One region of the Streptomyces sp. NPDC048521 genome, then DNA from elsewhere that is predicted to be linked to it. Evidence: riboswitches for the same ligand, from Rfam matches in the RefSeq annotation. Region 1 holds a riboswitch; each other region holds the start of a gene.
The links. Region 1 has a riboswitch for thiamine pyrophosphate ahead of ACGFRF_RS31155 (thiamine ABC transporter substrate binding subunit). Riboswitches for the same ligand answer to the same signal wherever they lie in the genome.
Positions count from the first base shown of each region.

Region 2: another riboswitch for thiamine pyrophosphate. It lies ahead of thiC (phosphomethylpyrimidine synthase ThiC); the one in region 1 lies ahead of ACGFRF_RS31155 (thiamine ABC transporter substrate binding subunit).
Region 3: another riboswitch for thiamine pyrophosphate. It lies ahead of thiO (glycine oxidase ThiO); the one in region 1 lies ahead of ACGFRF_RS31155 (thiamine ABC transporter substrate binding subunit).

Region 1 is NZ_JBICWR010000016.1:86,884-91,569, forward strand. Features, by position in the region: gene ACGFRF_RS31135 (cytochrome P450) at 1-249, shown strand, start outside; gene ACGFRF_RS31140 (hypothetical protein) at 335-523, shown strand; gene ACGFRF_RS31145 (hypothetical protein) at 802-1,095, shown strand; gene rlmN (23S rRNA (adenine(2503)-C(2))-methyltransferase RlmN) at 1,953-3,059, shown strand; TPP riboswitch at 3,083-3,190, shown strand; gene ACGFRF_RS31155 (thiamine ABC transporter substrate binding subunit) at 3,271-4,353, shown strand; gene ACGFRF_RS31160 (ABC transporter permease) at 4,392-4,686, shown strand, end outside.
Region 2 is NZ_JBICWR010000005.1:412,876-417,561, forward strand. Features, by position in the region: gene ACGFRF_RS15520 (SsgA family sporulation/cell division regulator) at 1-354, shown strand, start outside; gene ACGFRF_RS15525 (YibE/F family protein) at 495-1,958, opposite strand; TPP riboswitch at 2,039-2,216, shown strand; gene thiC (phosphomethylpyrimidine synthase ThiC) at 2,209-3,993, shown strand; gene ACGFRF_RS15535 (hypothetical protein) at 4,105-4,686, shown strand, end outside.
Region 3 is NZ_JBICWR010000035.1:63-4,748, forward strand. Features, by position in the region: gene ACGFRF_RS40505 (NAD(P)/FAD-dependent oxidoreductase) at 27-1,262, opposite strand; gene ACGFRF_RS40510 (hypothetical protein) at 1,295-1,645, opposite strand; TPP riboswitch at 1,699-1,810, shown strand; gene thiO (glycine oxidase ThiO) at 1,808-2,989, shown strand; gene thiS (sulfur carrier protein ThiS) at 2,986-3,198, shown strand; gene ACGFRF_RS40525 (thiazole synthase) at 3,202-3,996, shown strand; gene pknB (Stk1 family PASTA domain-containing Ser/Thr kinase) at 4,085-4,686, shown strand, end outside.

The DNA of each region.
Region 1 (4,686 bases):
CGCGACCCCGAGGTCTTCCCCGACCCCGACGCCCTGGACTTCGACCGCGAGAACCCCGCCCACCTGGCCTTCGGTCACGGCCCGCATCACTGCCTGGCCGCCATCATGGCCCGTATGGAGGCCGAGGTGATGATCGGCTCCGTGCTCACCCGCTTCCCCGGCATCCGGCTGGCCGTGCTTCCCCAGGAGGTCGAGTTCCAGCGCCAGGGCCTGATCCGCGGACCGAGAACGCTGCCCGTGACCTGGTGACGGAACCTTTCGGGCGCCCACGGCGTCTGTCGGAGCGACCGAGGCCGCACGACCGGCCTCCGGCGTGACCGCAAAGGTGGCGAACATGATCGTGCTCCTGCTCGGCGTCCTGCTGCTCGTCATCGGCGGATGTGTCTGCGTGGTGTGGGCGGAGCGCGGCGGGCCGCGCTGGGCCAGGGCCGTTGCCACGGTGACGCTCGCCGCGGGCGAAGCGGTACGCCGCTCCCAGCGGAAGGGCCGCCGCGGCCAGAGCACGCTCGACGACGGAAACTAGAATCAGACATTCCTCTTGATCACGACGGATTGGGTGTAAGAGCGTACGCGAATACATCGCGTGCTGCGGATTGCGCCGATTTCGGTGATGGATTCTCAGCCGCTCCTTGGTTTCCTCAAGATGGGAAAATCACCGGGATGAAAGCGATATCGCGGTGCCGCCTTTCGACCGTTGCCGCTGCTGCGGCGTGCCTGGTCATCGGAACCGCCACGTCCGCAAGTGCAGGCACGAACTCGCCCGTTTCTGATACGAGCAACGGTGACGGCTATGCGTACTTCGTGGCCGACGGCGACAATTTCCTCATCCACGACAGCCTGTGCGACGGCGACACCGTCTGGGCGCAGCTGACGTGGTACAAGTCCGGGGACGGATGGCATTACCGGACGGTGCGCAATACCTCCGGATGCAACACCACGGACACGAGGCATCCGTGGAACATCCCCGAGGGCGCGGACGTGTGGGTGAGGGCCTGCGGCAGCGTGGAGGACAACTACTCCAACAGCGGCGCCGGCTACCTCGGCGCCGGTCACGACTGCGACTTCACCCAGGGCGGCCAGCACGGCATCGCCTGAGGTACCGCCCCTGCCCCACAGGAACCGATCTGGGCACTGGTTGAGCCGTGCCTAAGCCCGGACACCCGGCAGCGAGCGGCAGCAACAAGCCCCCTACCTGCGCCTCGGCGCGGTTAGGGGGCTTGGTGTAGTGGAGGTGGATCACCGCAATCACTCACGCACCAGGTGCGGCCAACCTGGTCGGAGCTATCGCCTACAGATCTTCACGGTGCTGTAGGTGCAGTCCGTGTAGCTGGTCCCGTTCGGATAACGGATGACTCTGCAGGTGCGCTCCTTGATGGTCCTGCAATTCCTGTTCCGGTTGTTGTTCCGGTAACCGTCCCGGTCCCTATTCCCGTAGCTGTCGCGGTCCCTGTTCCCGTAGCCGTCCCGGTTTCCGTGTCGGTTACTGTTGTTCTGGTTACTGTTACCGTATCCGGAGCCGTCGTCGTCTCCGCTTCCGCCCTGCTGCGGGGCCCCTGCGGTTTGAAGGCTGCAGACTTGGGCTGGCGCAGTAGCTTGGGCGACGGCCGGCGAGACCCCGAGAAGACCACCAGCAAGCAGCACAGGGCTAAGCCCGATGGTCAGCTGCCGGCCAGGGGAGACGCGGCGCTCTGCACCCATCATTCTCACCTCGAACAACTCGGCCGATGACTACCTGACATTCGCTTTAGTCGCTTGCGTGCTCTACGTCAAACGCAACGCCTAAACTGAAGCGTTCGAAAGTGAAACGTCTGCTTTGGAGCTGCTCAGGCCGGCCACCGTCGGGTTCCAGTAACCCGAAGGGAGTCGGCGGCGACAGGTGACGACCACCAGCGACAGGTCTCCGGACCGGCAGCCCCAGGTCACCCAAGTCGATCTGCGACACTGGTACAGCCATGCCTAAGCCCGGAGAACTCATTTTCGTCGCCCCGCGCGGAGCCAAGAAGCCGCCGCGGCACCTCGCCGACCTCACGCCCGCCGAGCGCAAGGATGCGGTGGCCGACATCGGCGAGAAGCCGTTCCGTGCCAAGCAGCTCTCGCAGCACTACTTCGCGCGGTACGCGCACGACCCCGAGCAGTGGACCGACATTCCCGCCGGGTCGCGCGGCAAGCTGCAGGAAGCGCTGTTCCCGGAGCTGATGACCGTTGTACGGCACCTGTCCACCGACCAGGGGACCACGCGCAAGACGCTGTGGCGGCTGTTCGACGGGACGCTCGTCGAGTCCGTGCTGATGCGGTACCCGGACCGGGTCACCATGTGCATCAGCTCGCAGGCGGGGTGCGGCATGAACTGCCCGTTCTGCGCGACCGGGCAGGCGGGCCTCGACCGGAACCTGTCCACCGCCGAGATCGTCCACCAGATCGTGGACGGGATGCGGGCCCTGCGGGACGGGGAAGTGCCCGGCGGCCCCGCTCGGCTGTCCAACATCGTCTTCATGGGGATGGGGGAGCCGCTCGCGAACTACAAGCGAGTGGTCAACGCCATCCGCGCGCTCACCGATCCCGCCCCGGACGGGCTCGGGCTCTCGCAGCGCGGGATCACCGTCTCGACCGTCGGGCTGGTGCCGGCCATCCACCGGTTCGCCGACGAGGGCTTCAAGTGCCGGCTCGCGATCTCCCTGCACGCCCCCGACGACGAGCTGCGCGACACCCTCGTCCCCGTGAACACGCGGTGGAAGGTGCGCGAGGTACTGGACGCCGGGTTCGAGTACGTGGAGAAGTCCGGGCGCCGGCTGTCGATCGAGTACGCGCTGATCCGGGACATCAACGACCAGGCCTGGCGCGGTGACCGGCTCGGCCGGCTGCTCAAGGGCAAGCCGGTGCACGTCAACCTCATCCCGCTCAACCCGACGCCCGGGTCGAAGTGGACCGCGTCCCGGCCGGAGGACGAGAAGGCGTTCGTCGAGGCCATCGCCGCGCATGGTGTGCCCGTGACGATCCGGGACACCCGTGGTCAGGAGATCGACGGAGCCTGTGGTCAGCTCGCGGCCACCGAGCGGTAATCTGACCACGTCCACACATCTTCATATTCCGACAGGGGAGCGCCACAGCGCTGAGAGTGCGGCAACCGGGCCGCAGACCCTCTGAACCTCGCCCAGGTCATTCTGGGTAGGAAGTTCGGTCATCACTCAAGCTGTTGCGCCCTGCCCGGGCCTCCTCGCGGAGCCCGGGCGGGGCCGCGTCTCTTCCTGGTCAACCCCAGGAGGACATCCAGTGCACAACAAGACCTTCATGGCCGTGGCGGCGGGACTCGGCCTGGTGGCCCTGCCCGTGCTGACCGGGTGCGGGTCGAGCGACGCCAAGGGATCCACGGACTCCAAGACCGTCACCCTCGTCAGCCACGACTCGTGGGCCGTCTCGAAGAACGTCGTCAAGGACTTCGAGAAGCAGTCCGGATACAAGGTCAAGGTCCTCAAGGACGGCGACGCCGGGCAGGCCGTGAACAAGGCCATCCTGACCAAGGACAACCCGCAGGGCGACGTCTTCTTCGGCGTCGACAACACCCTGCTGTCCCGGGCACTCGACAACGGGCTGTTCCAGCCTTACCAGGCCAAGGGATCCGACACGATCCTGCCGGAGCAACGGGTCGACCAGGACAAGCACCGCGTCACGCCCGTCGACACCGGCGACATCTGCGTCAACTACGACAAGGCCTGGTTCAGCGAGCACAAGCTGACCCCGCCGCAGTCCTTTGCCGACCTCGCCGAGCCGCAGTACAAGAACCTCCTCGTCACCGAGAACGCGGCCACCTCCTCGCCCGGCCTCGGCTTCCTGCTCGGCAGCGCCGCGAAGTTCGGCGACGACGGCTGGCAGGACTACTGGAAGAAGCTCGAGGCCAACGGCGTCAAGGTCGTCGACGGCTGGGAGCAGGCCTACTACCAGGAGTTCTCCGGCTCCTCCGAGGGCAGGAAGGCCGGCGGCGACCGGCCGCTCGTGGTGTCGTACGCCTCCTCCCCGCCCGCCGAGGTGATCTACGCCAAGAAGCGGCCCAGCACCGCCCCGACCGGGGTGTCGTACGGCACCTGCTTCCGGCAGACCGAGTACGCCGGACTGCTGAGCAACGCGAAGAACACCGAGGGCGGCAAGGCGTTCCTCGACTTCCTGCTCACCAAGGAGTTCCAGGACGACATGCCGCTGAACATGTTCGTCTACCCGGTCGTGAAGGGGGCCGCCGTGCCGGCCGAGTTCACGAAGTACGGGCCGGCCGCCAAGAATCCCGAGACCATGGCTCCCGACAAGATCGCCGCCAACCGCGACCAGTGGGTCAAGTCGTGGACGTCGCTCGTACTGAAGTAGCCGAGACCCGGCGGGGAAGCGCGGCGCGGCTCGGGCTGATGGCCCTGCCCGTCGCGTTCTTCGCGCTGTTCTTCGCCTGGCCCGTGGCCGCGATCGTCGCGCGCGGACTGAAGGTGGACGGCGCCTGGCAGTTCGGGCGGATCGCGGACGTCGTGACACAGCCGGACATCCGGCACGTGCTGTGGTTCACCACCTGGCAGGCGCTCGCCTCCACCGCGCTCACCCTGCTGTTCGCCCTGCCCGCCGCCCATGTCTTCGCCCGCCTCGACTTCCCGGGCAAGCAGCTGCTGCGGGCCGTCGTCACCGTCCCGTTCGTGCTGCCGACCGTCGTCG
Region 2 (4,686 bases), on a different contig from region 1:
TACGAGACCTGTGATCCCTATGCGGTGCGACTCACCTTCCATCTGCCCGGCGACGCCCCGGTGACGTGGGCCTTCGGGCGGGAATTGCTGATCGACGGGGTCGGCCGGCCGTGCGGGGAGGGGGACGTGCACATCGCACCCGCCGATGCCGAGGTGCTGGGCGAGGTGCTGATCCGACTTCAGGTCGGTGGCGACCAGGCCCTGTTCCGTTCGTCCACCCCGCCCCTCGTGGCTTTCCTCGACCGGACGGACAAGCTCGTGCCGCTCGGCCAGGAGGGTGCTCTGGCGGATTTCGATGCCCATCTCGACGAGGCCCTGGACCGCATCCTGGCTGAGGAACAGAGCGCCGGCTGAGGCGTTACGGCAAGGGCACCAGGCGCTCTCCGCCATGCACGTGTGGGCGTGTGCAGGAACGCTTCTGCAGGGGGCTGGCACCGTCGGCCGTACACGGTGTGCGTGACACCGTCTGCCTTGCACGGTCGGCCGTGCCCAGTTCACCGCTTGCGGCGGCGGCCCCGGCCGGCGCGGGCTGGAGGCCGCTGTTCCGCGGTGGGTGCAGGGGCGGCCGGTCCGGACCGGTCGGCCGACACCACCAGCGCGGCGAGCGCGGTGGTGACCGGGACCGAGGCGACCAGGCCGATCGATCCCACCAGCGTGCGCACGATCTCCTCGGCCACCAGTTCACTGTTGGCCACGGTCCCCACGCTGCTCTGCGCGATCGAGAACAGCAGCAGCAACGGCAGCGCGGCACCGGCGTAGGCGAGGACGAGCGTGTTGACGACGGACGCGATGTGGTCGCGGCCGATGCGAATGCCCGCCCGGTACAGCCCGCGCCAGCCCATCGACGGATTGGCCTCGTGCAACTCCCAGACGGCCGACGTCTGCGTCACCGTCACGTCGTCCAGCACACCGAGCGAACCGATGATGACACCAGCCAGCAGTAGACCGCTCATGTCGATCGACGGATACAGGCCATGGATCAGACCGGTGTTGTCGTCCGTGTTTCCGGTGAGGGCGGCCCAGTCGATGAATTCCGAGCCGAGGACGCCGATCAGCAGGAGGGAGACCAGCGTGCCGAGCACCGCGACCGATGTACGGGCCGACAGCCCGTGGCACACGTACAGCGCGATGAGCATGATCGCGCTCGACCCGACGACGGCCACCAGCAGTGGATTCGATCCCTGGAGGATCGCGGGCAGGATGAACAGCGTGAGCACCAGGAAGCTCACGGCCAGCGCGACCAGCGCCATGACCCCGCGCAGCCGGCCCACCACGACGACGGCGAGCGCGAAGATCCCGGCGAGCAGTGCCATGGGGAACTTCCGGTTCACGTCGGTCACCGAGTACTGCAGGTCCTTGGGTGCCGCGGGCTCATAGGCGACGACGAGCTTCTCGCCCTCGTGCAACTGCCGTGACTGGTCCGGCTGCACGATCTCGGTGAAGGTACGGCCCTTGTCCTTGCCGGTGTCGACCCGGATGGTCGCCTTCTTGCAGGTGCCGCCCGCTTCTCGCACCGCCGAACTGCCCTCGGCGGTGGAGGTGTCGCCGGTCGGGGTTCCGCCGGAGGCGTTCACCGACTTGCAGCTGACCTCGACGACCCTGGTGACCGTGGCCTGCTGAGTCTGCCGGTCGAAGCCGACGCCGGTCGGCTTGTGCGAAGGGGCTCCGCCAGGCCAGAGCACGACCAGACCGACCAGGACCGCCGCGGTGAACGGGACCAGGATCGCCGCGATGACCTTGCGCAGGTGCTGGGAGACGGGCGCGGCGGGTCCGTGGCTGTGACTGTGCCCGTGCGCGTGGCCCGGTCCGTGTCCGTCGCCCCCGCCGGAGCCGTGGCCGTGGCCGTGCCCGGCGCCGGGCACGCGGCCGTCATGGGCGGGTTCAGCCACCGGTCCGCCGCCCGGTCCTGAGGCGTCTCGGCGGCGCGGCTCGGGCGGCTGGTACGGGTACTGCTCCATCCTGGTCACCGCCCGATCATCGCAAGAAGGGCAGAGGCCCACTGTTCACCGCGCCACAAATGACGCTAGCGTGGAGGCACCTTTGCACACGCGGGAGCTCGGAGCACCGGGCTGAGAGGGCGCTGACCTCCGTATACGCGATGTTTCACGTGGAACGAGCCATGTTCCACAGGGAACGTCGACAGACGGAAGCCGCTGCGTCGACCGCCGAACCTGTTACCGGGTAATGCCGGCGTAGGGAGTAGGTCTCATGACCAACAAGGACGCACGCACGCCTGCCTCCGTCCAGGACGACACGTCCCAGGAGGCCGGGAAGTCCATCGGCTGGCACAAGGCGTATGTCGAGGGCTCGCGCCCCGACCTGCGCGTGCCGGTCCGTCAGGTGCACCTCACCAACGGGCAGTCGGTCACGCTGTACGACACGTCGGGCCCGTACACCGATCCACTCGTCGATACGGATGTCCGCAGGGGTCTGCCCCCGCTGCGGGAGAACTGGATCATCGCCCGCGGCGACACCGAGGAGTACGCGGGCCGTCCCGTCCGTCCCGAGGACGACGGGATCAAGCACACCGCGCCGCGCGGCGGCCTGCGGAACCTGGACGCGGTCTTCCCCGGGCGCCCGCGCCAGCCGAGGCGGGGCCGCGGCGGCGCGGCGGTGACGCAGCTCGCGTACGCGCGTCGGGGCGAGATCACGCCGGAGATGGAGTACGTGGCCATCCGGGAGAACGTGTCACCCGAAGTGGTCCGTGAGGAGATCGCGGCGGGCCGGGCGGTGTTGCCGGCCAACGTCAACCACCCGGAGATCGAGCCGATGATCATCGGTAAGCGGTTCCTGGTGAAGGTGAACGCCAACATCGGCAACTCCGCGGTGACGTCCTCCATCGAGGAGGAGGTCGAGAAGATGACCTGGGCGACCCGGTGGGGCGCCGACACGGTCATGGACCTCTCCACCGGCCGCAACATCCACACCACCCGCGAGTGGGTGCTGCGCAACTCCCCCGTGCCCATCGGCACGGTGCCCCTCTACCAGGCGCTGGAGAAGGTCGACGGCAGGGCCGAGGAACTGACCTGGGAGATCTACAAGGACACCGTCATCGAGCAGGCCGAGCAGGGCGTGGACTACATGACCGTCCACGCCGGTGTGCGTCTGGCCTACGTACCGCTGACGGCCAACCGCAAGACCGGCATCGTCTCGCGTGGCGGCTCGATCATGGCCGCGTGGTGCCTGGCACACCACAAGGAATCGTTCCTGTACGAGAACTTCGAGGAGCTGTGCGAGATCCTCGCCGCCTACGACGTCACGTACTCGCTGGGCGACGGCCTGCGGCCGGGCTCGATCGCGGACGCCAACGACGAGGCGCAGTTCGCGGAGTTGCGCACCCTCGGGGAACTCAACCGGATCGCCAAGCGTTTCGACGTACAGACCATGATCGAGGGTCCGGGACACGTCCCGATGCACAAGATCAAGGAGAACATCGACCTTCAGCAGGAGATCTGCGATGAAGCTCCGTTCTATACGCTCGGCCCGCTGACCACCGACGTCGCACCGGCGTACGACCACATCACCTCCGGCATCGGCGCGGCGATGATCGCCTGGTGGGGTACGGCGATGCTCTGCTACGTCACGCCCAAGGAGCACCTGGGTCTGCCGAACCGGGACGACGTCAAGACCGGCGTCATCACCTACAAGATCGCCGCGCACGCGGCCGACCTCGCCAAGGGCCACCCGGGCGCCCAGGAGTGGGACGACGCGCTGTCCGACGCCCGCTTCGAGTTCCGGTGGGAGGACCAGTTCAACCTCGCTCTGGACCCGGACACGGCACGGGAGTTCCACGACGAGACCCTTCCGGCGGAGCCTGCCAAGACGGCCCACTTCTGCTCCATGTGCGGGCCGAAGTTCTGCAGCATGAAGATCTCGCAGGACATCCGCCGCGAACACGGTGGCAGCCGGACCGAGATCGAGGAGGGCATGGCCCAGAAGTCCAAGGAGTTCGCGGCAGCGGGCAACCGGGTGTATCTGCCGATCGCCGACTGAGAGGCGACGAGGGGGGCAGGCCGGGAGGCCTGTCCCCCTCGGGACCGGAGGCCGGTAACGGAAGGAGCACGATGGCGTCCGTGCACCGGCAAGATCCATAGGGTCTGCCGTGTGGGTGGGATCGATGTGGCCAACGGAGTGGTCGGCGCCGTCATCGGCATGCTGTTCGCGGTGCTGTTCCAGCAGCCTTTACAGGATGCGTGGTTCCGCCTGCGCAGGCGATCGGCCAGTGCTCTGCGCAGCTTGGGCCGCCGGGAGGAGTCCGGGCCGGCCTGGCGCACGTTCTCGCTGGGCCCTCTGCACACATCTGCGCTGATCGTGGAGGGTGACGGTGAGACCCCGATCCCGCCGGAGAAGGTCTTCGTACACGTACTCGACGACGAAGTGCGGTTGCCGACGGACATGGAGCCCTGGCGGGAGGAGATAGCACTCGAGAGCGAACAGCTGCGCGCCGAGGGACGCACGCCCTTGTGGAACGGACCGCGCTATGCGGTGGAGTCGTTCGACATCTCCCGCTCCGCGCTCGACGAGACCCCGGAGGTGCACCTGCGGCTGCGGCCGACCGACTACTACACCTTCCTGGCGGCCCAGCAACTCGACCGCCGGTTGCCGGACGGTACGACCCCCCGGTCGCGCTACCTTGATCCCGAACAGCCCCTGACGGCCCCGGCGTTCCTGCAGTGCAGCTTCGCC
Region 3 (4,686 bases), on a different contig from region 1:
CCAAACCCACCGAACTTACGAAAAGATCAGTAGTCGGCCGTGGCGTCCTTCAGTGGGCGGCTCGGGTCGGCCAGCGCCTCGGGATCCATCAGCCGGCCCCCCTCGATCAGCCGCCGGCCCTGCGCCAGGTCGCGTGGGCGGCCCACGGCCAGCAGGGCCACCAGCCGGTCCTCGCGCAGCCAGCACACCGTCCAGGACGGGCCCGCGGGGTCGCCGCGCCACACCAGGCGGTCGGCCCCGGCGTGGTGGCCGGCGTACTGGACGAAGCGGCCGAACTGCTCCGACCAGAAATACGGCACCGGGTCGTAGACCGCCCGGGTCTCGCCGAGGATGTTCGCGGCGACCGTGCGCGGGCCCTGGAGGGCGTTGTCCCAGTGGTGGACGAGCAGCCGTTCGCCGTAGCGGGCCGAGGGGAAGGAGGCGCAGTCGCCGACGGCGTACACGTCCTCGGCGCTGGTGCGCAGCTGGGCGTCGGCGAGGACCTCGGCGTGCGCGCCCAGCTCGATGCCGGAGCCGGTCAGCCAGCCGGTGGCGGGGCGGGCGCCGATGCCGACGACGACGGCGCCCGCGGGCAGCCGCGTGCCGTCGGCGAGCACCACCGCGCCGGGCTCGACGTGCTCCACGCGCGCGTCCGTGCGCAGTTCGGCGCCGCTGTCGGCGTACCAGGCGGCCATGGGCGCGGCCACCTCGGCGGGCAGGGCGCCCGCGAGCGGCCGGTCGGCGGCCTCGACGACGGTGACGGCGCAGCCCGCCTCCCGGGCCGCGGTGGCGAACTCGGCGCCGATCCAGCCGGCGCCGACGACCACGATGTCGTGCTGCCGGGCGAGCACGGGCCGCAGCCGTTCGGCGTCGTCCAGGGTGCGCAGCAGGTGCACGCCGGGCACGCCCTCGGTGCCGGGCAGGGTGATCGGTTCGGCGCCGGTGGCGAGGACCAGGACGTCGTACGGCACCGGACCCGCCTCGGTGTCCAGCTCGTGGTCGGCGGGGCGCAGGCCCAGCACCTCGCAGCCGAGCCGCAGCTCGACGCCGAGCGACTCGAAGTCCACGTCGAACGCGGAGTCCTCGGCCTTGCCGAGCAGCACGGCCTTCGACAGCGGCGGCCGGTCGTAGGGCTGGTGCGGCTCGGCGCCGATGACGGTCACGGCGCCCTTGAAGCCCTGTTCCCGGAGGGCGACCGCGGTCTGCACCCCGGCCATGCCCGCGCCCACGACGACCACGCGCCGCCCCGGTGACGGGCTCTGTTCCGCTGTGTGCTCGCTCACCCGATCACCATAGACAACTGATCGATCGTCAGTCAGCGGGCGTGCTCGGTGACCTCTTCCACAACGCTCGTGCCGGAGCCCGGCCACGACTCCCACTCCCAGGTCTCCTCCAGCCGCACCCGCCCGTCGGGCAGCGTCACGACCGTGGACACGCAGTGCCCGGAGGCGGTCGTCCCGTCGGTCTTCAGCTGCACGTACCGGAAGTCCAGCCGGTCACCCTCCCGGGTGCCGACGAGGTGGCCGCGCACGACGTCGCCGCCCGCGTAGTCGGCCCAGATCTCGCCGTCTTCCTCGTGGTAGGTGAACCGGGTGCGGGTGCCCACCTGACCTGGGGCTTGGTCGGCGACGGGGGCGAGGATCAGTCCGTCGAGCGAGCGGGCCATGGACGGAGGCTCCCTTACGAGTGACGAGCGCTGCGAGCTAGGGTGGCCACCGTACAAGCACTCGCGGGAGCCCGGACGCACCGGGCTGAGAGGGAGGCTGGCGGCCTCCGACCGTACGAACCTGATCCGGGTCATGCCGGCGAAGGGAGGGGCTGGACGCCCATGTCGTCACGTACGTCCGACGTCCTCGTCATCGGGGGCGGAATCATCGGCCTGGTCACGGCCTGGCGCGCGGCGCAGCGCGGGCTCGCCACGGCCGTGGTGGACCCCGAGCCCGGCGGCGGGGCCGCGCGGGTGGCGGCCGGGATGCTGGCCGCGGTCACCGAACTGCACTACGGCGAGGAGACGCTGCTCGCCCTGAACCTGGAATCGGCCCGCCGCTATCCGGACTTCGCGGCCGAGCTGGCCGAGCTGACCGGCCACGACCTCGGCTACCGCCGCTGCGGCACCCTCGCGGTGGCGCTCGACGCCGACGACCGCGCCGACCTGCGGGAACTGCACGCCCTCCAGCAGCGCTCGGGCCTGGCGTCGGAGTGGCTGTCGGGGCGGGAGTGCCGGCGCCTGGAGCCGATGCTGGCGCCCGGGGTGCGCGGTGGACTGCGGGTCGACGGCGACCACCAGATCGACCCGCGGCGGCTGGCCGCGGCCCTGGTGACGGCGTGCGAGCGCGCCGGAGTGGTGTTCCACCGCGCGTGGGCCGAACGCCTCGATGTCGTACGGGACCGGGCCGCCGGCGTCACCACGGCGGACGGCATCGAGCTGCGCGCGGAGCAGGTCGTGCTGGCCGCCGGGAGCATGAGCGGGCGGCTCGCGGGCGTGCCGGACGCGCTGCTGCCGCCGGTACGGCCGGTGAAGGGGCAGGTGCTGCGGCTGACCGTGCCCCGCAGGTTCGCGCCGTTCCTGAGCCGGACCGTGCGGGCCGTGGTCCGCGGCAGCCACGTCTATCTGGTGCCCCGTGAGAACGGGGAACTGGTCGTCGGCGCGACCAGCGAGGAACTGGGCTGGGACACGACGGTCACGGCGGGCGGCGTGTACGAGCTGCTGCGCGACGCGCACGAGCTGGTGCCGGGGATCACCGAGCTGCCGCTCACCGAGACCCGGGCCGGGCTGCGGCCCGGCTCCCCCGACAACGCGCCGCTGCTCGGCCCGTCCGGCCTGGAGGGGCTGCTGCTGGCCACCGGGCACTACCGCAACGGGGTGCTGCTCACCCCGGTCACCGGGGACGTGCTGGCGCACGCGCTGGTCACCGGTGAACTCCCCGAGGAAGCCCGCCCGTTCACTCCGCAGCGCTTCGGTGCCGTACCGCCCGAGCAGTCCGCACGCCTCCTGGAGCAGCCCGCATGACCATGTCCGTCACCATCTCCGTCAACGGGGAGCGCCGGGAGATCGCCCCGGGCACCGCTCTCGACTCCCTGGTCCGGACCCTCACCGCGGCGCCCTCCGGGGTGGCCGCCGCCGTCAACGAGACCGTCGTCCCGCGCACGCGGTGGGCGACCACCGCGCTCGCCGAGGGCGACCGCGTCGAAGTCCTCACCGCCGTCCAAGGAGGCTGACCCATGGCCGACGATCCCTTCGTCCTCGGCGGTGTGCCCTTCGGCTCCCGGCTGATCATGGGTACGGGCGGTGCGCCCAGCCTGGAGGTGCTGGAGCGGGCGCTGACCGCCTCCGGCACGGAGCTGACCACGGTCGCGATGCGGCGGGTGGACCCCTCCGTGCACGGCTCGGTGCTGTCGGTGCTGGAGAAGCTGGGCATCCGGGTACTGCCGAACACGGCGGGCTGTTTCACCGCCGGGGAGGCCGTGCTGACCGCCCGGCTGGCCCGGGAGGCCCTCGGCACGGACCTGATCAAGCTGGAGGTCATCGCCGACGAGCGGACGCTGCTGCCGGATCCGGTGGAGCTGCTGGAGGCGGCGGAGACGCTGGTCGACGACGGCTTCACGGTGCTGCCGTACACCAACGACGATCCGGTGCTCGCGCGGAAGCTGGAGGACGTCGGCTGTGCGGCGGTGATGCCGCTGGGTTCGCCGATCGGGTCCGGGCTCGGGATCCGCAACCCGCACAACTTCCAGCTGATCGTGGAGCACGCGCGCGTGCCGGTGATCCTGGACGCGGGCGCCGGTACGGCGTCCGACGTGGCGCTGGCGATGGAGCTGGGGTGCGCGGGGGTGATGCTGGCCTCCGCGGTGACCCGGGCACAGGAGCCGGAGACGATGGCCACGGCGATGAAGCACGCCGTGGAGGCGGGCCGGCTGGCCCGGCTGGCGGGGCGGATCCCGCGCCGCCACTTCGCCGAGGCGTCCTCCCCCACCGAGGGGCGCGCGCACCTGGACCCCGAGCGCCCCGCCTTCTAGTCGCGCGACAGTCACAGCTGTGCTGCATTCCGCCCCCCGCGACGGCGCAGGGGCGGGGGTGTCGGTCGTCCCTCGTAGACTCCCCTGCGTGGATACGACCCTTCAGGACCCCCTCGTCGGGCAGGTGCTCGACGGCCGGTATCGCGTCGACGCGCGGATCGCGGCGGGTGGGATGGCCACGGTCTACCGGGCCCTGGACACCCGCCTGGACCGCGTCCTCGCGTTGAAGGTGATGCACCCGACGCTCGCGGTCGACGGGTCCTTCGTCGAGCGGTTCATCCGGGAGGCGAAGTCCGTCGCCCGGCTCGACCACCCCAACGTGGTGCAGGTCTTCGACCAGGGCACCGACGGGTCGTACGTGTACCTGGCGATGGAGTACGTCGCCGGGTGCACCCTACGGGACGTGCTGCGCGAGCGGGGCGCGGTGCAGCCGCGGGCCGCGCTGGACATCCTCGAACCGGTGCTGGCCGCGCTCGGCGCCGCGCACCGGGCCGGGTTCGTGCACCGTGACATGAAGCCCGAGAACGTCCTGATAGGGGACGACGGGCGGGTCAAGGTCGCCGACTTCGGGCTCGTGCGGTCGGTGGACACCGTGACCAGCACGACGGGTGCCGTGCTCGGGACCGTGTCGTACCTCGCGCCCGAGCAGATCGAGCAGGGCACCACCGACCCGCGCGTCGACGTGTACGC